DNA from 3 places in the Lysinibacillus sp. NPDC093692 genome. Region 1 is predicted to be linked to each of the others. Evidence: riboswitches for the same ligand, from Rfam matches in the RefSeq annotation. Region 1 holds a riboswitch; each other region holds the start of a gene.
What was found. A riboswitch is a leader RNA that binds a small molecule or an ion and turns the genes downstream of it on or off. The one in region 1 is predicted to bind S-adenosylmethionine.
Positions count from the first base shown of each region.

Region 1 (8,226 bases):
ATGATATCGCTGTTGTCTGAGCTAAGAGCAGCTTTGGAACAAAAACAAAAAGACCAGGATCTCAGCAATAAAGTGAGCCCTGGCCTTTTCGCGAAAGTGAATCTTACTAATCAATTTTGCTCTTAGTTTTAGATTCTATTAATTAGTACGATTAAGTTTAATAAAAGTTACAGTAATTAAAAAAAAAATTAAATATTATTTTAAAGGGTTTAAAAGTAAAGCCAAAACCTATGTTTTACGGGCATTGTTAAGATGCCTCAGATGTTGGCATAATTACGTCAAGAATCGGCTTTGTACTTAGGCTCGCATGCTCTTTGCTTGTATTTTGTGCGTCCATCTTTGTAAATAGAGACTCTAGACAATTAGTAAAAAAAGTAATATTATTTGCATCAATTATTATTTTCTAAAAAGGAGAACATGCATGGAATTCTCAAAAAAACTACAGCAACTCCCGACTCAATTTTTTGCAGCATTGGTGCAAAAAGTGAATTCTGCTTTAGCAGAAGGGCGCGATGTTATCAATCTCGGTCAAGGCAATCCAGATCAGCCCACTCCCCAACACATTATAAAAGCGTTACAGGAAGCAGCTGAAAACCCTCAACATCATAAATATTCTCCATTCCGTGGCATCGTAGAATTACGTCAAGCAGCCGCAGACTTCTACAAACGTGAATACAATGTTGATATTGATCCTGAAACTGAGGTAGCTATTCTTGGTGGTACAAAAATCGGTCTTGTTGAGCTGCCGTTAGCGGTTTTAAACCCCGGTGATACAATGTTATTACCCGATCCTGGATATCCAGATTACTTATCTGGTGTCGTATTAGGTGATGTTAATTTTGAAGTCATGCCACTTTTCGCAGAGAATAATTTCCTGCCCGATTATAATGCTTTATCCAATGAAGTAAAAGAAAAGGCAAAGCTTCTTTACTTAAATTACCCGAACAATCCAACTGGTGGTACTGCAACACTTGAATTTTTCGAGGAAACGGCGCGCTTTGCTAAAGAGCACAACATGATTGTCTCACATGATTTCGCTTACGGTGCAATTGGATTTGACGGCAAGAAACCTATTAGTTTCCTGCAAGCGGAAGGTGCCAAAGAGGTCGGCATCGAGATGTATACATTATCTAAAACATATAATATGGCAGGCTGGCGTATTGGATTTGCAGTTGGTAACGCTGATATTGTTGCGGCTATTAATCTTATTCAAGATCATCTATTTTGTAGTCAATTCCCTGCCGTACAACAAGCAGCAGCGGTTGCCCTTACAGCATCTCAGGATTGCGCGAATAAGCTAAGAGCGACTTATGAGCGTCGACGAAATGTTCTTATCGAAGAAGCACAGCGAATTGGTTGGCAAGTAACCGCACCAAAGGGCTCTTTCTTTGCATGGCTCCCTGTTCCATTAGGTTATACAAGCGAGCAGTTTGCTGATGTATTGCTCGATAAAGCTGATATCGCAGTAGCTGCAGGCAATGGCTTCGGTCAATACGGTGAAGGCTATGTTCGTGTAGGTTTACTTGTAAGTGAAGATCGCTTACGTGAAGCAATCAGCCGAATTGAAAAATTAAACTTCTTTAATTTATAAGCATTGGATTTCCTTCCATTCAAAAACTGTCCTATTAGTTCACACTCGCTATAGGGGCAGTTTTCATTTCATGATCTTTCTTGGTTGCCTCAACCCTTCTTCTAACGGATAAATTGAACATGACCTTTGATTCATCAAACTATCTAATACACTGTCCTGATAACAATATTTCCACCCTACCCTAGCAAGAATTCCCATGCCTCTTTCGCGATCAAATAGTATAACAAAATAAAATATTTCAAAAATTCGATTGACTTACTATATCCTATAATCTATATTAGATATATCGGATTTACAAAAAAATATTATAAATCTCTTATCAAGAGTAGCTGAGGGACTGGCCCTATGAAGCTCGGCAACCTCCTTTTTTAAGGAAGGTGCCAAATCCAGCAAACGATCATCGTTTGAAAGATAAGAGAGGACGTTTTTTCATGAGCCTCTCTTAATTTTTTTAAGAGAGTTTTTTTTATTTTTACCAGCCGATAAAACAACTTTGGAGGTATGTCTCATGAAAAAGAAAAACAAAATTTTACTAGGTTTAGCGAGTCTCACATTAGTAGCAGCATTAGTAGGCTGCGGTACTAATGAAGATAAAGGTAGTCAAGGTACGGCTATTAATGAAAATAAAATTGTAGTAGGTGTAACTTCTGGTCCACACGAACAAATTGCAGAGGTTGCAGCAAAAGTTGCCAAAGAAAGTGGCTTAGAGGTAGAACTAAAAACGTTCTCTGATTATGTTTTACCAAATACATCGTTAGCCGAGGGTGATCTTGATGTAAACAGTTATCAACACAAGCCTTTCCTCGATGCATTTAACAAAGATCACAAAACAGATTTAGTACCAGTAGGAAAAACAATTTTAACTCCTATGGGCATATACTCTGATAAATATAAATCATTGGATGAAGTTCCTGATGGTGCTACATTCGGATTACCAAATGATCCAACGAACGGGGCTCGTGCTCTATTTGTTCTTCAAGAGGCAGGCATCATTAAATTAAAAGAAGGTGCAGACTTAACAGCATCTATTCGCGATGTGGAAGAAAACAAAAAGAATTTTAAATTCATTGAATTAGAGGCTGCACAAATTCCGAAGCAGCTTAGTGAAGTAGATGTGGCAGCTATTAATACGAACTTCGCTCTTGATGCTGGTATTGATCCTAAAAAAGACTCCATTCTTTTAGAATCTACTAACTCTCCATATGTAAACTACATTGCGGTACGTGCTGAAAACGAGGATGACCCAGCGATTAAAAAATTTGTTGAAGCCTATCAATCTGATGAAGTACGCAAATTTATTGAAGAGGAATTCAAAGGTTCTATCATTCCAAGCTGGTAAGTAACGATGAAGGGCCTTTCATAAATTGAGAATCTGCGAGACTCCTATAGGAATGCTAGCAGATTCTTGCTTTATAGAAGGACTTAGAAAGGAGAGTTCACAGTATGATTCAACTAGAAAATATAACAAAAGAATTTAAAACTAAAAAAGGTATCGTTAAGGCAGTAGATGGCATTAACCTGCATGTCAAAAAAGGTGAAATTCATGGGGTTATTGGCTACAGTGGCGCAGGAAAAAGTACCCTTATTCGCTGTGTTAATTTATTAGAGCGTCCAACAACAGGAAAAGTATTGATCGACAATGTAGATATTACTTCCCTTTCTTTAAACGACCTTCGCAAAACACGTCAAAAAATCGGCATGATTTTCCAGCATTTTAATCTCTTAAAAACAGCGACCGTTTACAACAATATCTCGGTACCATTAAAGCTTCTAGGCTATAACGACTCTGAAGTGAAAAAACGCGTCGCAAAATATGCAGAAATTGTTGGCCTAACAGAGAAATTAGATAGTTATCCTAGCCAACTTTCGGGTGGTCAAAAGCAACGTGTCGCTATTGCACGTGCCCTCGCCCAAGAGCCTGAGATTTTACTCAGTGATGAAGCGACAAGTGCTCTCGATCCTGAAACAACTGAAGCTATTCTCGAGCTTCTCTTGAAAATTAACCGTGAGTTGGGCATCACTATTTTACTCATTACACATGAAATGAATGTTATTCAAAAAATTTGCGATGATGTATCCGTTCTTGAATCAGGGACGGTTGTGGAATATGGCTCTGCTATAGAACTATTTTCGAAGCCTCAGCACCCAACGACACGAAAGTTTTTAAACACTATTTCTCAACGTAATTTATCTTCTTCCCTAATCGAACAATTAAATCTTTCCGGAAGTGTGATTCGCTTAACATTCCTTGGTGAAAGTACCGGGAAGCCATTACTTGCAGAAGTGAGCAAAGTTTATGATGTACAACCAAATATTTTAACAGCCAATATCATTGAATTAAAAAACGGCATCGTCGGTAATATTGTCGTGCATCTACACGGTAAGGCACATATCGTTGAAAAGGCACTTACGTATTTTATAGAAAACGGGGTATGCGTTGAGGAATTAGGAGGCGAATTAAATGAATAGCATTCAAAGTTTCTTTGCAGACTGGTCAGATGTTATTGGGCAATCCATTTTCGAAACCTTTCAAATGGTCGGGATTTCATTATTGTTTTCTATTTTAATTGGGATCCCTTTAGGGCTTTTAATCGTTTTAACTCGTCCGGGGCAATCATTTGAAAATAAATTTCTCTATCAATTCTTCAATTTATTTATTAATATTATTCGCTCTGTACCGTTCATTATTTTACTATTCTTCATTTTACCGTTCACGAAGCTGATCGTTGGCACAACTATTGGTGTAAAAGGTGTTATTGTGCCGCTTGTTGTTTATACAGCACCTTATATTGCACGACTTATGGAAACGGCACTTTTGGAAGTTGATCCAGGTGTTGTGGAAGCTTATACAGCAATGGGTATTAAACGTCGTCACATCATTTGGAATGTCTTACTACGTGAGGCTCGTCCATCCATTATTTTAGGCTTAACAATTGCCACAATCGGTCTGATAGGAGCAACAGCAATGGCTGGAATGGTTGGCGCTGGTGGTTTAGGTGATCTCGCATATCGTTACGGTCATTTACGCTATGAGGTCGATGTGATGTATGCGACAGTGTTTATCTTAATCATCCTTGTTCAGATTATTCAATCAATGGGTAACCGCTTTGCTGCGAAACTTAAGAAAGATTAATAGGAGGATGACGATGACTAAAACAACACATGGTGATCTACTGTTAAAAAATATTAATGCACAAGCCCCCTTCCCTATTTGCTTTGCAGATTTAGAAAAGGCTGTTGCAGAAAAAATGGAAGCTGGTCCGTTTGGCTACATTCGTTCAGGTGCTGGTGGTGAGCAAACATTACGGAATAACCGTGGAGCCTTTGAAAAATACTCTATTATTCCACGCTTTTTACATGATGTTTCAAGTATTGATACATCGATTGAGCTGTTCGGAAAAGTACATCCAACCCCGCTCTTATTTGCTCCTGTTGGCATGAACAAAATGGCACATGACGAGGGAGAGCTTGCCGTGGCACGTGCGGCTGATCAGTTAAAAATTCCTTATATTCAAAGTACAGTTTCAAGCTATGCACTTGAGGATGTGGCACAAACAGCCCCCACTGCTACTAAATGGTTTCAATTATATTGGTCAACAAATGAGGAAATTGCATATAGCATAGCCGCCCGAGCCGAGGCTGCTGGTTTTGAGGCTATTGTTTTAACTGTAGATACCGTCATGCTTGGCTGGCGTGAAGAAGATGTTCGCAATCAATTTTCACCTTTAAAACTTGGGTATGCTCGAGGAAACTATATGAATGATCCTGTTTTTACTGCTTCCTTACCAGATGATTCATTCGAGTCATATGTACAGGGCGTTTTGCAAAATGTGTTCCATCCTACATTAAATTGGGAGAATGTACGTGAATTAAAGCGCCGTTCTAATCTCCCTATTTTACTGAAGGGAATCTTACATCCCGAAGACGCAAAACTAGCTATTGAAAACGGCATGGACGGTATTATCGTATCAAACCACGGTGGTCGCCAATTGGATGGCGTAATTGGTTCACTCGATGCCCTTCCTGATATTGTGAAAGCTGTAAAAGGACGAGTTCCTGTCATTTTAGATAGCGGTGTGTATCGTGGCATGGATGCTCTTAAAGTACTCGCTTTAGGAGCTGATGCTGTTGCCATTGGTCGTCCCTTCGTCTACGGACTTGCATTAGATGGGCAGCAAGGAGTCGAAAAAGTAATGACGAATTTATATGATGAATTAAAAGTTTCCATCGCTTTAGCGGGGGCAATATCTATAAAGGGACTACGTGATATTACATTAGTGAAAAAAGATGGAAAGTGAATAAATCGTCCGGCAGTTTGAGGTGGAGATAAGAGACTTATCGGAACAATTTTGAGATTTATCGGAACGTTTCACCGATTTATCGGAACGTTAATATAAAAAGGGCTACCTCCTATTGAGGCAGCCCAATTTTTTATTGAATAACGCCTAGTTCACGGCCGACTTTTTCATAGATTGCTAGAGCGCCGTCCAACATTTCTTTTGTATGTGCCGCTGTAGGCATGTTTCGAACACGTCCTGTACCTTTTGGAACTGTTGGGAAAACGATTGATTTAGCGTAGACGCCTTCTTCAAATAGGCGACGTGAAAATTCCTGTGTAAGCTTTTCATCACCAATAATACATGGTGTAATCGGCGTTTCAGATTCGCCAATATTAAAGCCTAATTTAGCAAGACCCGCCTTTAAATAATCGCCATTTTCCCAAAGCTTATCGTGCAGCTCTGTTGAGTCAATCAGCATTTGCACTGCTGCTGTAATCGCAGCAACATCACCTGGTGGTAATGCTGTTGAGAATAAAAATGGACGAGAACGCACTTTTAGCCAGTCAATTAAATTTTGCTTACCAGCTACATATCCACCAACAACACCAATTGCTTTAGAAAGTGTACCAATTTGGAAGTCGATTTCTTTTTCTAAACCGAAATGCTTCACAGTACCCTTTCCTTTACCTGTTACCCCTGATCCGTGCGCATCATCTACATATGTTATTAAATCAAACTCTTTCGCAATCTCAACGATTTCTGGTAATTTTGCAATATCACCGTCCATTGAGAATACGCCATCCGTAATAACCATGACTTTATTGTATAAGCCTGATTCTGTTGCTGCCTTTGCCTTTGCACGTAAATCATCCATATCGGAGTGATTATAGGCAATAATTTTGGCACGTGATAAACGACAGCCATCGATAATCGATGCATGGTTTAATTGGTCTGAAAGAATCGCATCATTTTTATCCATAACAGCTGAAATTGCTGCCATATTACAGTTAAAACCGGATTGATAAGAAATCGCTGCCTCTGTTCCTTTAAATTCAGCAAGCTTTTCCTCTAATTTTACGTGTAAATCAAGTGTACCGTTAATCGTACGGACTGCTCCAGCCCCCACACCATATGTCTCTATTGTTTCTTTGGCAATACGCTTTAATTCTTCATTCGTTGCTAAGCCAAGATAGTTGTTTGAGGATAGATTAATTAGATTTTTGCCACGTACCTGAATAATGGGTCCGTTTGCTCCCTCTACTGGATCAATTTCATTGTATAAGCCTTGTTCATGTAAGTCTTGTAGGTTTTCATCTAAAAATGCATTCAATACTTTTGACAAGCGTATCATCCTTTCCTAGGAAAACTGTTCTAGCTCCTAGTGTAGCACAAGCATGTTATAAGAAAAATTACTTTGTTAATCTTTCGAATAATGGGGCAGTTTTTTCTCGCCAAAGAGATGACGATAGACAATTATCTATTAAGCGACGGACTGTATACTCCGCTTCCGCATAACGCTTCGAATAACCCATTGCATCCTGCATTGCTTCTTTATACTTTGCTCGAATATCTTCAATTTGAACTTCAGCTTCTTGTGAAATTGCGCAATGTTTCCCTATATCGAAAATTTCATCCCCTAATCTGCCGTCCTCTGGATCAAAGATATGAGGATCCGTACTATCAAAGATGCAGAAATTTAATTCCGGGATAAGAACCATATCAACAGAGTTTGCATCCAAGCCACACCAAATAATTTGCGCATCGAGCCCTCTCGCATTCGCTTCGTCTGCCAAACCTTTCATTAACGAAGATTTACCTGTACCTGGCTTCCCTTTGATCATCAATCTCCGAGATACATTTTTCGTTATACTATCTACTGTATTTTCGGCCCCCCTCGGAGTTAACGTTCCGAGTAAGCGATGCGTGCGCATACCTGTTTTGTTTAAGACCATCGATTGGAAAACCTCTGCCTTTAAATGTTCAACCTGGTCATTTAATGCCCCCCAGTTCATACAGCTCTGTGTCACTACTTCCCAATCATCATGAATCTTTATAGCTTTAGTAAGCGACGAAATACACTTCTCACGCCATGACTCTCGTTCCGCCATCGTATTAGCAAGCTGTTCGCCAACCTTTTCAAGCTGGATTTCTTCTAAGCAATCATAAAATGACATCACCCGATGCTTTGTGCCAAGAAAAGTCGGTTCAATCCCCCACTCCGATGACCATACAAATAATCGATTACAGCCTTGAACGTATACTGCCTCTACAACATCCTCCAGCAAAGCATGCTTAAACCACTCCACCGAAAAGCCCTGCTTTACATAAAAATACCCAAGCTCTTTCAGAAGCTCA
Region 1 covers NZ_JBNNUW010000001.1:18,877-27,102, reverse strand. Annotated here, with positions in the region: gene ACQKN4_RS00130 (pyridoxal phosphate-dependent aminotransferase) at 422-1,591, shown strand; SAM riboswitch class I at 1,905-2,009, shown strand; gene ACQKN4_RS00125 (MetQ/NlpA family ABC transporter substrate-binding protein) at 2,100-2,930, shown strand; gene ACQKN4_RS00120 (methionine ABC transporter ATP-binding protein) at 3,035-4,060, shown strand; gene ACQKN4_RS00115 (methionine ABC transporter permease) at 4,053-4,724, shown strand; gene ACQKN4_RS00110 (alpha-hydroxy acid oxidase) at 4,738-5,889, shown strand; gene ACQKN4_RS00105 (glycine C-acetyltransferase) at 6,023-7,222, opposite strand; gene ACQKN4_RS00100 (nucleotide kinase) at 7,281-8,226, opposite strand, start outside.

Region 2 (8,226 bases), on a different contig from region 1:
AATATTGAGAGCATATGTGTAACCAATATAGAGCTGTCTTCCATATAATAGTGGCAAGGTGCATTTTTTTCATTCAGTAGAAGACTCCCACTTCAAGGTGGTGAAATGAATGCGGATGGGGCTCCTTTTTCAGAGTGTGTCTAAATACCTGCTGAAATAGGGGGACTCAGTCTAAGAGTGCCACTTCCTGTGGCAATTAATCTGTGCGAAAGCGAAGTGTTAACGTAGCGACAGCAACAAATGTTTTCTGTGCGAAAGCGAAGTACTAACGTAGCGAAAGCAACAAATGCTTTCTGTGCGAAAGCGCAGTGCAACGTAGCGACAGCAACAATTATGCCAAGGTGAAATTGATAGTAGTGTGCGAGGGGGGAAACGAATGTATGGGCAATTTTTAGCAAAAAAAAATAAAGAGCGAATAGGGTCCCTACAAAAGCTCGCGCAAACACAAGATACGTGTTTTGCGCAAAACATTGATTTGATAGCAGTCAAAGAAGTACAGTTAGCAGCCTTGCACAAAATTGTATATCAAGTTGTGCAGGGGCTATTGAAAAAAAAACAACAACGACATTTACAAATTATTCATCCAGAACAGACACAGTCAGTACAGGAGAATGTGCTAACGCTTTTAGCTGAATATGATGATTTACTGCGTGAAGCAATTCCACTCCCTATTTATATTTTCATTTGGCAAATTTCTTCATTGGAGAAGTTAGCTAATTGCGTTGAGGTTGTTGATGATGTACTTGATATATTGGAATGGTATTTTATTCATCAAAATGAGCAAGTTGAAGCATTTGACGAAGAAGATCTTGATCATGAAGTAATCATTGACTTATACAAAGATGCCATCGAGGAACAGGATGCGGATGCACAGTTTCAACTTGGTGAATATTATAGTGCAATCGACGGGACATATTTCCAACCAGAAAAGTCCGTGAAGTGGTTCGAGTTAGCAGCATCACAAGATAATGCTGATGCACAATATGCACTAGGTAATTTTCACTTTGAAGGTATAGGTGTAGAAGAAAACTATAACATGGCTTTTTCGCTGTACGAGGCTGCAGCAAAGCAAGGGCATCCAGATGCCGCGAATAATTTAGCGGATATGTATTTTAACGGTGAGGGAGTGCCAGAAAATTTGGTACTTGCGAAGAAGTGGTTCGAATTTGCCGCACAACAAGGTGTGGCAGAGGCCATGTTTACACTCGGAATTATATACGAGCAGGGATTAGGAGTCGACAAAGACGAGGCGCAAGCTTGTAGCTATTATAAAAAATCTGCTGAAGTAGGCTATGTTGAGGCACAATATAGGCTTGGAGGTATCTATCTAGAGGGTCGGTTAGGGCAACCGAAAGATGTGAACCGTGGATTATATTGGTATGAAAGAGCAGCAAAGCAATATCATGTCGATGCCTTTTATGATTTGGGCTTTATTTGGAGCAAAGGGTTAACAGGTATACGGAATATTGAAAAAGGTATTCATTGGTTTAAACAGGCCGCCCTTCAAGGTGATTCGGAAGCAAAATTACAACTAGGGCACATATACAATAAAGGAGAAGGAATAGCTAGAAATATTAAAGAGGCTATAAAATGGTATGGACTTGCAGCAGATGCAGGAAGTGCGGAGGCGGCAATTTTACTGCAAGAATTGAAAGGAAAGTAAGTATTTTTTATTAAAAAGTAATAGGTTTTTAGAATTAATTATCGCTATTTGTTGAATGGATAATAAGTTTCAATTCCGGTGCAATAGATAGGTATATATTATCAGTTGTGATTGGTGGTAAAAATATCAATATAATAAAGTGGTATTACCTCGAACTAAAACAAAGGAAAAATAAGCATAAAAAAAACAGAGATGATGTCAATTGGCTACCCAAAAGTATTGTGGTAGCTTTTTTTCTGTTTTAGATAATAAGTAAGACAACAGGTACTTTTTGTTCAATTAATGGTAAAAAATGTATATTTGAAAATTGACAGCTATTTATAAAATGTATAAGGTATATGAGGGATTTTGAAAGGTAGTTAGTAGCGATAGCTAATTATAAAGTTACCATTTTTAGTTGATTGTAGCCCGTAACAAAAGACAGAGTCACAGGTAATATATATATAAATATCCTGAGGGTGTTCTCACTAAAAGTTAGGGATGACAATTCCACAGGAAGGCGCCTAGCCCGAATGGAAATCAATTCTACTTTATGGTGATGTTTTTTTATTTTTTAGTGAATGGAATTAAATTTTTCTCAGCTTTTAAAAGTACACGGCATGAAAGAGGGTAAATGTGTGATTTTTCAAAAACAGAGAAAGACAACGGCGTTAGATTTAGAGCAATACATTGTAAAAATGGATATAGCGAATCGCCATTCAATAAAAAAGCAAATTGATTTGCTTAAATTGACGAAGCGGGATTTACAATATTTAAAAGCCTTTCAACCTTTTGTAGAAGGCAATATTGATAACATTGTTAATCGATTTTATGAAATGATTGTAACTGAACGTACTCTAGTAGATATTATTAATAAACATAGTTCTGTAGAGAAGCTGAAAATTACTTTAAGACGTCATATTATTGAAATGTTTAATGGTACGATTGATGATGATTTTTATCAAAGAAGAGTTAAAATTGCTAAAGTACATGTACATATCGGGCTTAAAACACAATGGTATATTTGTGCTTTTCAAGATTTAACGGCATCATTTATTGACTTAGTTGAAGAACATGTTCATCATCCAATGGATCAACTTAATACAATTAGGGCTATCTCGAAAATATCTAATTTTGAGCAACAGTTAGTTTTAGAGGCTTTTGAGCATACCATTGAGCAACTTCATGAAAAAATAGAACGTAGAAAAGAAGTAATAGAGAAAAAGATCGTAGCGTCTTCGGAAGGTCTTGCCACAATATCATTGGAAACAAACAACTCGTTTTATCGCTTAAGCGAACAATCGGATGAAATTAAACAACTGGCAAAAAAATCACTTCAAGTGTCGACTATGGCTGAGAGTCAGGCATTAGAGGGTCGTGAACGATTAAAGAATCAATCGCAAAATATGAGTAATATTATTAACTCGCTTGATGGTATAGCGGAAAATATTACACAGTTGGCAGATATGTCAAGGGAAATGGAATCGATTATGAATGTTGTGACAAATATTGCTAATCAAACAAACTTGTTGGCTTTAAATGCGGCAATAGAAGCGGCTCGCGCTGGAGAAGCGGGTAAAGGCTTTAGTGTTGTTGCAGATGAAGTGAGAAAGCTATCGATTCAAACAAAGGAATCTGTCACATCGGTTGCGACTTTACTACATAAAACGAATGAGCGGACTGATAAACTTGTTCACTCGCTTAGTAATATTCAAGAAGAGGTAACTTCTGGTGAGGAAAATATGGTTCAAACGGAAGGTCAATTTACTAACATATTGGACGCTATGACCGAAGCCAAAGAACAAAATGGACAGATGGAAAAAGAAGTACAAGCAATAGTAGAAGTACTAAGTCAATTAGGTATTGCTTTTAATGAAGTGAAAAATTCCGCTGAAGAACTAGCTAGTTTTGCACAAAATTTAAATTAATGAAGTGAAAAGCTATAAATAACACTATATCAACTATTAATATATACGATCCGCTAGGTAGATAAAAGATACCGGTGAAAATATGCTGTTAAATTCAATATATACTAATTGAACATAGAAAAAAATGGAGCTATCCCATGTGCTGGATAGCTCCATTTTTGCTAAATTTGTAAAGGGTTTAACGTAATTTTCGATAAAAAAAGTTTATACTGAAATTAAGAACTAAAAATAGGGGCGGTTAATATGAAAACAGTTGTTGTATTAGGTGGCGGAATTACGGGTTTGTGTACGATGCATTATTTACAACGCCAAGTTCAGGAGAAAAACTTACATGTAAAGCTTGTACTCGTTGAAAAAAATACATACCTTGGTGGCAAGCTTCATTCTGCATATGAACAAGGCTTTATCTTGGAAACAGGTGCTGATTCTATAGTAGCGCGTCATAAAGGTGTTATGGAATTAGTAGAAGAACTTAATTTTGAACAAAATCTTGTGTATAACGAAACGGGTGTTTCGTATATTTACACAAATAATGAGCTACATGCTATCCCAGCGGATTCAACGTTTGGTATTCCTATGAGCTTACAATCTCTTGAGGAAAGCACGCTTGTATCAGAGCAAGGTAAAAAAGAAGCATTAACGGATTTAACCATGCCAAATGAAGGGTTTACTAAGGAAAGTTCGATTGGGGAATTTCTAACGTACTATTTAGGTGAGGAGCTTGTTCAAAACCAAATAGCGCCCGTACTTGCAGGTGTATACTCGGGAGATTTAAATCAACTTTCAATTGCTTCCACTTTACCGTATTTAATCGATTACAAAAACGATTACGGTAGTATTATTAAAGGCTTTGATGCAAACAGGGAACAATTTTTGAAAGCCGCTAATAAAAAATTTATTTCATTTAAAAATGGTTTATCATCACTAATTGATCGACTTGAAGAAACATTAACGGATGTAGAAATTATAAAAGGGATTGCCACTACAAGTGTTAAAAAGCAGGAGAATCAGTACTCCGTTACATTAGCAAGCGGTAAAATAATTGAAGCAAATCATGTTGTCATGGCACTGCCAAATGAAGCGGTACAAAGCTTAGTGCAGGATGAATCTTTGAACGGCTATTTTGAACAATTCAATACTGCATCCGCCATTACGATTTACTTAGGGTTTGATGTACCCGATAATAGATTACCGGCGGATGGAACAGGCTATATTGCGTCACATAATTCAGATGTTATTTGTAATGCAGCAACGTGGACAAGTCGCAAGTGGAAACACACGTCAGCAGAAGGAAAATTACTAGTTCGACTTTTTTATAAGAGCATTAACCCTGAGTATGAGAGATTGCGTTTGATGTCAGATGAAGAGTTAGCAGCGGTTGCTCTAGAGGATGTAAGAAAAAGCTTGGGTATTGAGGAAACACCAACAATTGTGGATGTGACAAAATGGATCGACCAAATGCCAAAATATGATTTGGCACATCGTGAAGCGTTGCAAGGTCTCGTACAAGAGCTTGAGAAAAACTATCCGAATTTATCAATAGCGGGGTGCTCTTATTTCGGAGTAGGCATAGGTGCGTGTATTCAAAATGGTAAAAAAATTGGTGAGGAGCTTGCTGAAAAACTATCGTAATTGTTTGATTTAAATCAAAATCTGGTATTTTTCGTGAAGTTTTACCTCTGTTCTGTGAAATAGTCTTGACTCAATCGTTCGTAAACGATATGATTCTTTTAATTATTTAAAAAATTCATACAACATTCTTATCAAGAGAAGCTGAGGGACTGGCCCTATGAAGCTTCAGCAACCAACTTATTGTCAGGTGCTAAATCCAGAGGACCATAGTGTCGAAGATGAGAAGGAAAAAACAATGACGAAACGTTAAAGCCTTCTTTTTTTGTAAAAGAAGGCTTTTTTATTTTAACTTCTTTCAGCGGGTACCAAATATCCACTGAAAGAAGTTAAAGCCTCCGGCGGTTGTCACGGAATCGGAAAGGAGTGCTTTGGGGATGTTAGCCTAAAACCATCGCACCCATGCGATAATGGCTAACTGACCTGCATCGGTAAAAACGCCACCTCCTGTGGCATTACCGAAATGACCGACATCGTGTCGGCCCTCGTGCAGGCCTAAGCACAAAGCCGATTCCGGATGCAATTATGCCGAGGCATAATTGATAAATAAAGGAAGAGAGGCTAGTTTTATGGGATTGCTTGAAAGGTTAAAAACGCATGTTCTTACAGCAGATGGTGCAATTGGTACAGTTTTATACGGCTATGGCTTGGAGTATTGCCACGAGGAAATGAATATACAAAGACCTGAATTAATTGAAAAGATTCATAGAGAGTATATAGCGGCAGGTGCCGATATTATTCAAACGAACACTTACGGAGCTAATGCCATAAAATTAGCCCGCTATGGATTAGAATCTCGTGTGCAGCAGTTTAACGAAGCTGCTATAACGATTGCAAAACGAGCAGCGGCAGATGGTGGACAATTTGTCTTAGGTACTATTGGGGGAATCCGTGGTATTCGAAAAAGCGATGCAACGTTAGAGGAAATCTTAGCAACAGTTGATGAGCAGGCAACCGTTTTACTTGCAGGAAATCCAGATGGCCTTTTACTGGAGACATATTATGATTTTGAAGAGTTAACAGCGACTTTAGCAATGCTACGAGCTAAAACGAAATTACCGATTATTGCTCAAATTTCTATGCACGAACCAGGGATTTTACAAAATGGAATGAGCTTAAATAACGCTTTACATGAACTTGAAGCGCTAGGTGCTGATCTCGTAGGTGTTAACTGTCGCTTAGGTCCCCACCATACAATACAAGCATTTGAAGGTGTAGAGCTTCCTAAGAAAGCATTTATGTCAGCGTATCCGAATGCGTCTCTTCTTGATGTAGAGGATGGCCGTGTCGTTTATGAGTCGGAGGCAGATTATTTTGGTCGAGCAGCTGTAGAGCTTCGTGATCAGGGGGTACGTTTAATTGGTGGTTGTTGTGGTACGACACCAAAGCATATTGCTGCAGCGAAAAAGTACTTAGAGGAGTTATCCCCAGTCGAAGAAAAGTATGCAAAGCCAGAAAAAGTAGAGATTGTCCGTGAGGCTGAGCCAGCAAATTACGAACCATTACATGTAAAAGTAAAACGTGAACGCTCCGTTATAGTGGAGTTAGATACACCAAGACATTTAGAAATTGAAGGCTTTATTGCAGGAGCAAGAAAAATATATGAGGCGGGCGCAGATGTAGTCATGATGGCAGATAATTCACTTGCTTCCCCAAGGATTAGTAATGTCGCAATGGGTGCCTTACTGAAAGAAACACACGGGGTACGACCGTTAACTCATATAACATGCCGGGATCGTAATTTAATTGGACTTCAATCACATTTAATGGGATTAAATGCACTAGGCATTCACGATATTTTAGCAGTGACTGGAGATCCGACGAAGGTGGGCGATTTTCCAGGGGCCACAAGCGTTTATGACGTATCTTCAATGGAGCTAATCCAATTAATAAAACAGTTAAATGAAGGTGTATCTTTCTCGGGGAAACCACTTCGTAAAAAGGCGAATTTCTCTGTAGCGGCAGCCTTTAATCCTAATGTACGTGTACTAGATCGCGCGGTATCTCGATTAGAGAAGAAAATTGAATATGGCGCAGATTATTTTATTTCGCAGCCTGTTTATACAAAGGAAAAAATCGTGGAAATTTACGAGGCGACAAAGCATTTAGAAACACCAATTTATATAGGCATTATGCCAGTAACGAGCTATAAAAGTGCGGAGTTTTTACATCATGAAGTGCCAGGTATCAAACTATCCGATGATGTGTTAACCCGTATGAAGGAATGTGGCGATGATAAAGAACGCGCAACACTAGAAGGAATTGCAATTGCTAAGGAATTAGTAGAAGTAGCAGCGGAATATTTCAATGGTATTTACCTCATCACACCATTTTTACGCTATGACATGACACTAGAATTGATGAAATTTATTGAGCAATTGGATGAACAGAAAAAAGGGGTAAGTATAAATGGCTAAGCACTTGATTGAAGAACAACTAGAGAAACGAATTTTAATTCTTGATGGCGCAATGGGTACAATGCTACAAAATGAAAATTTATCAGCAGAGGATTTTGGCGGCGAGGAATATGATGGCTGTAATGAAAATCTCGTGCTAACTAGACCAGATGTGCTTGAAAAAGTTCATAGAAAATATTTAGAAGCTGGAGCAGATATTATTTGTACAAATACATTTGGAAGTACACCACTTGTATTAAATGAATATGATCTTGGTGCGAAGGCAGAAGAAATCAATACACGTGCTGTGGAAATTGCACGCAAAGTAGTAGATGAGTTTTCTACATCCGATTGGCCACGTTTTGTAGCGGGGGCTATGGGACCAACTACAAAAACCTTGTCAGTTACAGGTGGTATTACATTTGATGAGTTAGAGGAAAACTTCTATGTTCAGGCCAAGGCATTAATCGAAGCCGGAGCCGACGTTCTGTTGCTAGAAACTAGTCAGGATATGTTGAATGTTAAGGCAGGAACATTGGGGGTATCTCGTGCTTTTAAGGCAACTGAAAAAGAGCTACCTGTGATGATATCGGGAACAATTGAACCGATGGGAACAACATTGGCCGGTCAA
Region 2 covers NZ_JBNNUW010000027.1:30,223-38,448, reverse strand. Annotated here, with positions in the region: gene ACQKN4_RS21855 (YdcF family protein) at 1-22, shown strand, start outside; gene ACQKN4_RS21850 (tetratricopeptide repeat protein) at 377-1,663, shown strand; gene ACQKN4_RS21845 (globin-coupled sensor protein) at 2,281-3,570, shown strand; gene ACQKN4_RS21840 (protoporphyrinogen oxidase) at 3,814-5,202, shown strand; SAM riboswitch class I at 5,328-5,427, shown strand; gene ACQKN4_RS21835 (bifunctional homocysteine S-methyltransferase/methylenetetrahydrofolate reductase) at 5,769-7,616, shown strand; gene metH (methionine synthase) at 7,609-8,226, shown strand, end outside.
Region 2: linked by a shared signal. The riboswitch ahead of ACQKN4_RS21835 (bifunctional homocysteine S-methyltransferase/methylenetetrahydrofolate reductase) and the one ahead of ACQKN4_RS00125 (MetQ/NlpA family ABC transporter substrate-binding protein) in region 1 are both predicted to bind S-adenosylmethionine.

Region 3 (8,226 bases), on a different contig from region 1:
GTCTAGAGAGGAGGCTATTTTTTGAATTACATAAAAAGTAAAAGACGCAAGATTATTATTGTAGGATTAGTATTGATGATAATCGCTTCAGCTTTTATTTATTATAAGTTTTTAATACCTTCAGCAGACATTCAGCAATACAAGGAATATTATCCTTCGAATACATCGCAAAAAACATTAAACGAAGGGGAGGTAAAGGTCACATTTTTAGGAACATCATCTTTGTTATTTGATGATGGCGACACACAATTAATGATTGATGGTTTTATTTCTAGGCCGCCCTTATTGAAAATATTGCCTTTTAGCAATGTGAAAACAGATACAAATATTGTAAATGAAGTCTTTCGTAAAATAGGGGTTGATCATAATAAACTTCAGGGATTGTTTGTAGCTCATACACATTATGATCATGCATTAGATTTAGCTTATATCGCTAAACAAACTGGAACGCATGTATATGGCTCGGAATCAGCAATTAATATAGGACTTGGTAATGGTATAAACACGACACAAATGTCTGTATACGAAGTAAATAAGGCTATGCAGTTTGGTGATTTTACTGTCACAGTCCTACAATCAAAACATTCGCCAACCTTTGACGAAGGAGAAAAAATAAAAGAGCCACTTAAACAACCAGCGAAAGCTCTAGATTAGCATGAAGATTCTTCATACGATTTCTTGATTACGCATCATCATAAAACATTTTTTGTAAAACCAAGTGCTAACTATATAGAAGGGGCATTGGATGGCATTCAAGCTGATGTATTATTTTTAGGAATCGGAGTATTAGGAGCTCAGGATCAAGATTTTCAAAATATGTATTATGAGCAAACTGTCCGGGAAATACAGCCGAAACTTATTATTCCAATACATTGGGACAACTTTAATAAACCATTAACAGATGCTCTAGAAGCAATGCCTAAATTTGCAGATAACACAAAAAAAGGATTAGATTTTATAATTCAAAGGACAAAAGCGGATAAAATAGATTTCCAAATACTTCAAGGTTTTGAAAGCATTTATTTTTGATATTTAGAATAATAAAGGAAAATTGCATACTGGATTTAGAGAATTAACTCCATTTTGATTACCTTTTGTAATATGGAGTTTTTTTAGTGAAAATTGCTTAGGTAGATCGAAGAAGTGCCCGAGCCGACTTAAAAAACCGTTCAGGTGCTTTTTAACAGGCACCTGAACGGTTGATAAAAGGATATTTACTCTGCGTATTTTTCTAAAAAGTTATTAATAGTTTCCCAGTACGAATCACCAGCGACGCTTTCTGCACCGCCATGTCCAGCACCCTCAACTATCATTTTTTCCTTCGGTACATTGGCAGCTTCATATACTTCATTTAGCATATCAGATGGCACAAATGTATCATTACTTCCATGAATAAATAGCATCGGTGTTTTCGATTTGGCAACTTGCTCAACAGTATTAGCTTCACCAAGCGTATAGTTAGCTCTTACTTTCGTAACAATTGAAGAGAAGTGCATTATAGGAAAGGCCGGTAAATGAAAGATTTCTTGCAATTGGTAAGAGAATTCATCCCAAACTGAGGAATAACCACAATCCTCAATTATAGCCTTAACATTGTTAGGGAGATCTTCTCCTGAGGCCATCATCACTGTAGCACCTCCCATGGAAATACCATACAAAATAATTTCAGCGTTTTTATCCGAATTGGTAACATTATTAATCCAAGAGACTACATCAAGTCGATCGTGCCAGCCCATCCCAATATAGTCACCCTCGCTTTTTCCATGAGCTCTTGCATCGGGTATGAGAACATTGTAGCCTGAATCATAAAAATGCTTAGCATACTTTGACATTTGTGAGCCATCAGATGAATATCCATGGAAAACAATTGCCCATTTATTTGTTTCGTTTGTATTTTTAAGCGTATAGGCATGTAATTTCAAATGATCAAAAGACTTTACATAAGAATCCTGGTAATTCTCTTTAAACCACTTTTCGCTCTCTTCTTTTTCTTTAGCTTCCTTAGGATTAACAGCGATTGAATTGTGCGGAGCATCAAGCACAGCTGATTTATCTGTATTAGGATTTAAAGCGAGATTATAAAAATAATTCCCTGCAAAAAATCCAGCACCAACAAACAATACTAATAGAAGACTGACAATGATAATAATTACTTTATACTTTCTTTTCATATATTTCCCCCTAAAACTTCTATTATGAATTATACACAAAGTTGACAATATGAAAAGTGGACTTTTCTAAAATAGGGGAAAATAAAAAAGGGGATGACTTGAATCGTTCCCTTTGTATGTTGTCGAACTACTATTAATTTAAAACGCTACTGTTTTGAATGCGAAATCGAAGCGGCAGCAAAAAACAAAGTAGAGGAAGTGGCTAGATACATAGGATAGCGAGTAGCTTAGTATGGAAATCTCCCTCATTTTCACAAAAATTTCCTCTTTCAACAATAAAAAAAGGGAACGACTGAAATCGTTCCCTTTGCTTAGTAAATTATTTTAATGGACCACCAAGGTTTGTGATAGCTTCAGAAACATTTGAGAATTTCTTGAAGTTGTCGTTGAATAAACCAGCAAGTTCAGCAGCTTTTTTATCATAAGCAGCTTTGTCTGCCCATGCATCACGAGGATTAAGCACTTCAGTTGGTACACCCTCAATAGTAGTTGGGATGTTTAAACCGAATACTGAATCTTGAATTGTTTCAACATCAGTTAATTTACCATCAATTGCAGCGCGCACCATTGTACGAGTGTAAGAAAGCTTCATACGGCTACCAGTACCATATTCGCCACCAGTCCAACCAGTGTTCACTAAGAATACTTGTGCACCGTGCTCGTCAATTTTTTGACCTAACATTTCAGCATAAACTGTTGCTGGAAGTGGAAGGAATGGAGAACCGAAGCAAGTAGAGAATACTGGTTCTGGCTCTGTTACACCACGTTCTGTACCAGCAAGTTTAGATGTGAAACCGCTTAGGAAGTGGTACATTGCTTGCTCTTTTGTTAATTTACTGATTGGAGGTAATACGCCAAATGCATCAGCTGTTAAGAAGATGATTGTTTTTGGGTGACCAGCAACAGATGGATCAACAATATTTTCAATGTATTGAATTGGATAAGCTACACGTGTATTTTCTGTTAATGAACCGTCATCATAGTCACAAACACGAGTTTCTGGATCAACAGCTACGTTTTCTAAAACAGATCCGAAGCGGATTGCGTTGTAGATTTCTGGTTCTTTTTCAGCAGAAAGGTTAATTGTTTTTGCGTAGCAACCGCCCTCAATGTTGAATACACCGTTATCAGACCATCCGTGTTCATCGTCACCGATAAGCTTACGGTCAGGATCTGCTGATAAAGTAGTTTTACCAGTACCAGATAAACCGAAGAATAATGCAACATCACCAGCTTCACCAACGTTTGCTGAGCAGTGCATTGAAAGGATGCCTTGTTGTGGTAATAAGTAGTTCATAATACCGAAAATAGACTTTTTGATTTCACCAGCGTATTCAGTACCACCGATTAGGATGATTTTCTTTTCAAGTGATACAATGATGAATGTTTCAGAAGCAGTGCCATCAACGGCAGGGTCTGCTTTGAAATTAGGAGCTGAGATAACTGTGAAGTCAGCAACATGAGAAGCTAATTCCTCTTTAGTTGGACGGATAAATAATTGATGAGCGAACAGATTGTGCCAAGCATATTCATTGATTACTTGGATGCTTAATTGAGAATCTTTGTCAGCACCAGCAAAGCCTTTGAATACGAATAATTCGTCACGTTCTTTTAAATATTTTACTACTTTTACATATAAGTTATCGAACACTTCAGAAGAAATTGGTCGGTTAACTTTTCCCCAGTCAATTTTATCTTTTGTGCTCTCTTCTTCTACCGTATATTTATCTTTAGGTGAACGACCAGTGTATTTGCCAGTTTCTGCACGAACTGCGCCATCTACTGTTAACATAGCTTCACCACGAGAAGTAGCTTTTTCAGCTAATTGTGGTACTGAAAGTTGAACATTAATGTTACCGCCGCTTAATAATTCCTTCAGTTCGTTTGCAATTTCTACTGAATTCATCGATTAAATACCATCCTTTTTTATAGTATTCCCTTGAGTCTGAGGGAGATTTTCTTAATTTCAAAAATAGTATAACACAATTGCTTAAATAATCTATACTAATTCAGAAATTATTTTTCAGATTTTATTACTTTTCAAGAAAACGACAAAAAGTAAATTGATTCGTTTTGATAATGCTTTTTACCCTATTTATTATAAGTGATCAGTCAATCACTTTCGACACAGCAAAATTGTGTTCTAGAAGCTTTTGGCTTATATGAGGTTCGCACAGGATGTGAAGTTTTAGCTTGTTTTTTATTAGTTGGAGCTTGTCTTCGATTGAAAAGGGGCTACAATCATTTTCATCCACCACATGTTCCGTAGCTGACGCTTTGCTTTCACTACAAAATGTGCTGTAAAGGGTTACACATATGTTAACACATGATGTGAGGTGGAGAGTAGGGATTATTTTGTTTGAATTTACAGGATAATACAAATAGGTTTCATAATAATGGTATAACTGTAGCTGACGCTTTGCTTTCGCTACAGATAAACAAAGCGAACGGAATCGGTTTTGTGCTTAGACCTGGAGATGTTCTTTGTGCGAAAGCGACAACACGAGAGCCGACGTGATGTCGCTTTCGGCAATGCTGCAGGACGTGGTGTTCTTACACTGAGATTCTCTATTTTAGCGGGTGTTTGGGCACTTGCTGAAAGAAGTTAAAAATATTTGACAACGTTCGACCTTTTACGTATTATGAGATATTGAACGGATACTCTTATCCCGAGCTGGTGGAGGGTCAGGCCCTGTGAAACCCGGCAACCTGCATGAACTATTTCACGACATGCGCTGGTGCCAACCTGATGCAAGGGAACCCCCTTGAACGATAAGAGTGAAAGGTTACGAAGTCATTATTCCTTTCCTCATGTTAAGTAAGCGTGAGAAAAGGATTTTTTTATTGTTAAAAACGAATGTAAAGGTAAGTATATAGTCCTTTCCTTATTATAATGACGGATCTTTCGAAAACCTCGTGTTAAAAGTAGTAGTTGTTTTTTGTGCGAAAGTGAAACGACAGCAACAGTTGTTTTTTTGTACGAAAGCGCAGTGCAAACGTAGCGACAGCAACAACTGCTTTAGAGTTCAATCTATAGGAGCGGGCTTGACATGGGTAATGAGTACCGTATTAATTCGCAAATATTATTTGTAAAAGTAATAGGAGGAAAACCAAATGACAAAACGTCGACTGTTTACATCAGAGAGTGTAACAGAAGGACATCCAGACAAAATATGTGATCAAATCTCGGATGCCATTTTAGATGCTATTTTAGCAGAAGATCCAAACGCACGTGTAGCGTGTGAAACAACAGTAACAACTGGTTTAGTACTAGTAGCAGGAGAAATTACTACCTCTACTTATGTAGACATTAAAGGTATCGTTCGTGATACTGTAGCAGAAATCGGTTATACACGTGGGAAATATGGCTTTGATGCTGAAAATCTAGCAGTACTTGTTGCTATTGGTGAACAATCACCTGATATTGCTCAAGGTGTTGACCAAGCATTAGAGGCACGTGAAGGCTCTATGACAGACGCTGACATTGAAGCAATTGGCGCAGGTGACCAAGGTTTAATGTTCGGTTATGCATGTAACGAAACACCAGAGCTTATGCCATTACCAATTAGTTTAGCGCATAAATTGGCTCGTCGCTTAACGGAAGTACGTAAATCTGATGAACTAGGTTATTTACGTCCAGACGGAAAAACACAAGTGACAATTGAATATGATGAAAACAATGTACCAGTGCGCGTTGATACGATTGTCATTTCTACACAGCATGACGAAGAAGCTACACTTGAGCAAATTCAAGCAGACTTAAAAGAATTTGTTATTGCTCCAGTTGTTCCAAGTGAATTATTAGATGCCGAGACTAAATATTTCATCAACCCAACTGGTCGATTCGTAATTGGTGGTCCAAAAGGAGATGCTGGTCTAACTGGACGTAAAATCATCGTTGATACATACGGTGGCTATGCCCGTCATGGTGGTGGTGCTTTCTCTGGTAAGGATGCAACTAAGGTAGACCGTTCAGCGGCATATGCAGCCCGCTATGTGGCAAAAAATATCGTAGCAGCTGGTTTAGCAGATCGAGCTGAAGTACAACTAGCTTATGCGATTGGTGTTGCTCAACCTGTATCTATTGCTGTTGATACATTCGGGACAGGAAAAGTTACGGAAAGTGAAATTGTAAAATGGGTACGCGAGCTATTTGACCTACGCCCAGCAGGGATTATTAAAATGCTTAACCTTCGTCGCCCAATTTATAAGCAAACTGCAGCATATGGTCACTTTGGTCGTACAGACTTAAATGTACCTTGGGAACAAACAGACAAAGCAGACGCATTACAAGAAAAAGCAGGTTTATAAACTATTCAGCTAAAGTAATAAAGTAGCTGGACCAATATTTTAAGATACTATTACAGAAAGGGGCTCTACATGCTATTGCCCCTTTCACTGTTTTTATACTAAAAAAAACTCCATATATAATCGTGTATGGCTAGGTTGTCCAAGCAAACGTGGAGCTGCTTTGATTAAGTTGAAATAACTATTTATTTTTTGGTTGAAGAGATTTATAGTATTGGCCTTTTTCTACATATTCATGTATGATGCGTTCCATATCTTCTTTATCTTCATCGTTTAATTCTCTTACAACTTTTGCGGGACGCCCTAATGCTAAGCTATTTGGAGGAATGACTTTGCCTGGAGGAACAAGGCTACCTGCCCCAATAAATGCACCCTCTCCAATCTCCGCTCCGTCTAATATGATAGAGCCCATACCTATTAAGGCTTTTTTACGAATCGTACAGCTATGTAAAGTTACTTGATGTCCGACTGTTACCTCATCTTCGATAATTAGTGGATATTTAGGGCTTTGATGTAAGCAACAGAGGTCTTGAATACTAACTCTTTTTCCGATAATTGTCGGTGATACGTCCCCTCGAATAACTGTGTTAAACCAAATAGTTGTTTCAGCACCTATTGTTACGTCACCAGTAACGGTTGCATAATCGGCAATAAATACTGATGGATCAATATTGGGTGTTTTCCCTTTAAATGGATAGATCATGAGAATCGCCTCTTTTCTTTCTATGATGTAATATTATCGTATCAAATACGCAACTTGATGGAAATATTAAATTAAAATGAGCTAGATATTCCGTTATAATCATTGTGTAATTATTTTTTTAGGAGGACTATGTGAAATGTGGAAATGGGAAGCTGATGGACAAGCAAAGGCTGTGGTTGCAATTCTTCATGGGGCATATGAAAATCACCGCTGGTATGCATGGCTTATAGAAAAATTAAGATTGGAAGGCTTCCACATAGTCATGGGGGATTTACCTAATCATGGAGTGAATAAAGGGTTTTCAAATGTTCACGATGAAGATTTTAAAGAATACAACAAATATACTAGGCATTTAATCGAGAATGCTTTTTCGTATAATCTACCTGTCTTTTTAATAGGGCATGGGCTTGGTGCGACACTATTACTACATACCATGCAAAAAAGAAAATATGAATGCGCAGGAATTATTTTAACCTCACCATGGCTTCATTTAAAGCTACTGCCAGGTAAACTATCAAATGCTTTAACTAGTTTAAGTGCCCTGACTGCAAATGTGAAGCTGACTCATGAAATTACTATAGAATCATTAACGCGCAGTGTAGAAGGTAGAGATGAGATGAAGGATGAAGTTCCTTTTTCGTCAGTTGTTTCAGTGAAATGGTATCGAGAACTACAGCAAATGATGCGTAATATAGTGTTATTGCCTAAGGCAGAATTCCCTAATAGACCTATGTTAGTGATGACAGCTGAAAAAGATAATATTACTGAAACTAAACAAACTCGTAATTGGCTTCATCTGCAGGACTTTACAGAGTTTCAATTTAAAGAATGGGCAAACAGTTATCATAATCTATTTCATGAAGTAGAGCGTGACGAGATTTTTGTTTATATACGTGATTTTATTAATAATGCTCTTCGAAACATTGGCTATATAATTAAGTAGTGAATGACCTCTCCAATTAACTAGAAAAATACTAACTTTTTGTTACTTAAATATAATGTTGTAATTTTCTGAAAAGTGTAATACTATAATGACTCAAAGTA
Region 3 covers NZ_JBNNUW010000005.1:239,955-248,180, reverse strand. Annotated here, with positions in the region: partial or broken gene ACQKN4_RS08160 (MBL fold metallo-hydrolase) at 76-1,029, shown strand; gene ACQKN4_RS08155 (alpha/beta hydrolase) at 1,215-2,171, opposite strand; gene pckA (phosphoenolpyruvate carboxykinase (ATP)) at 2,491-4,077, opposite strand; gene ACQKN4_RS08145 (hypothetical protein) at 4,658-4,780, shown strand; SAM riboswitch class I at 4,833-4,950, shown strand; gene metK (methionine adenosyltransferase) at 5,286-6,482, shown strand; gene ACQKN4_RS08135 (gamma carbonic anhydrase family protein) at 6,661-7,182, opposite strand; gene ACQKN4_RS08130 (alpha/beta hydrolase) at 7,319-8,125, shown strand.
Region 3: linked by a shared signal. The riboswitch ahead of metK (methionine adenosyltransferase) and the one ahead of ACQKN4_RS00125 (MetQ/NlpA family ABC transporter substrate-binding protein) in region 1 are both predicted to bind S-adenosylmethionine.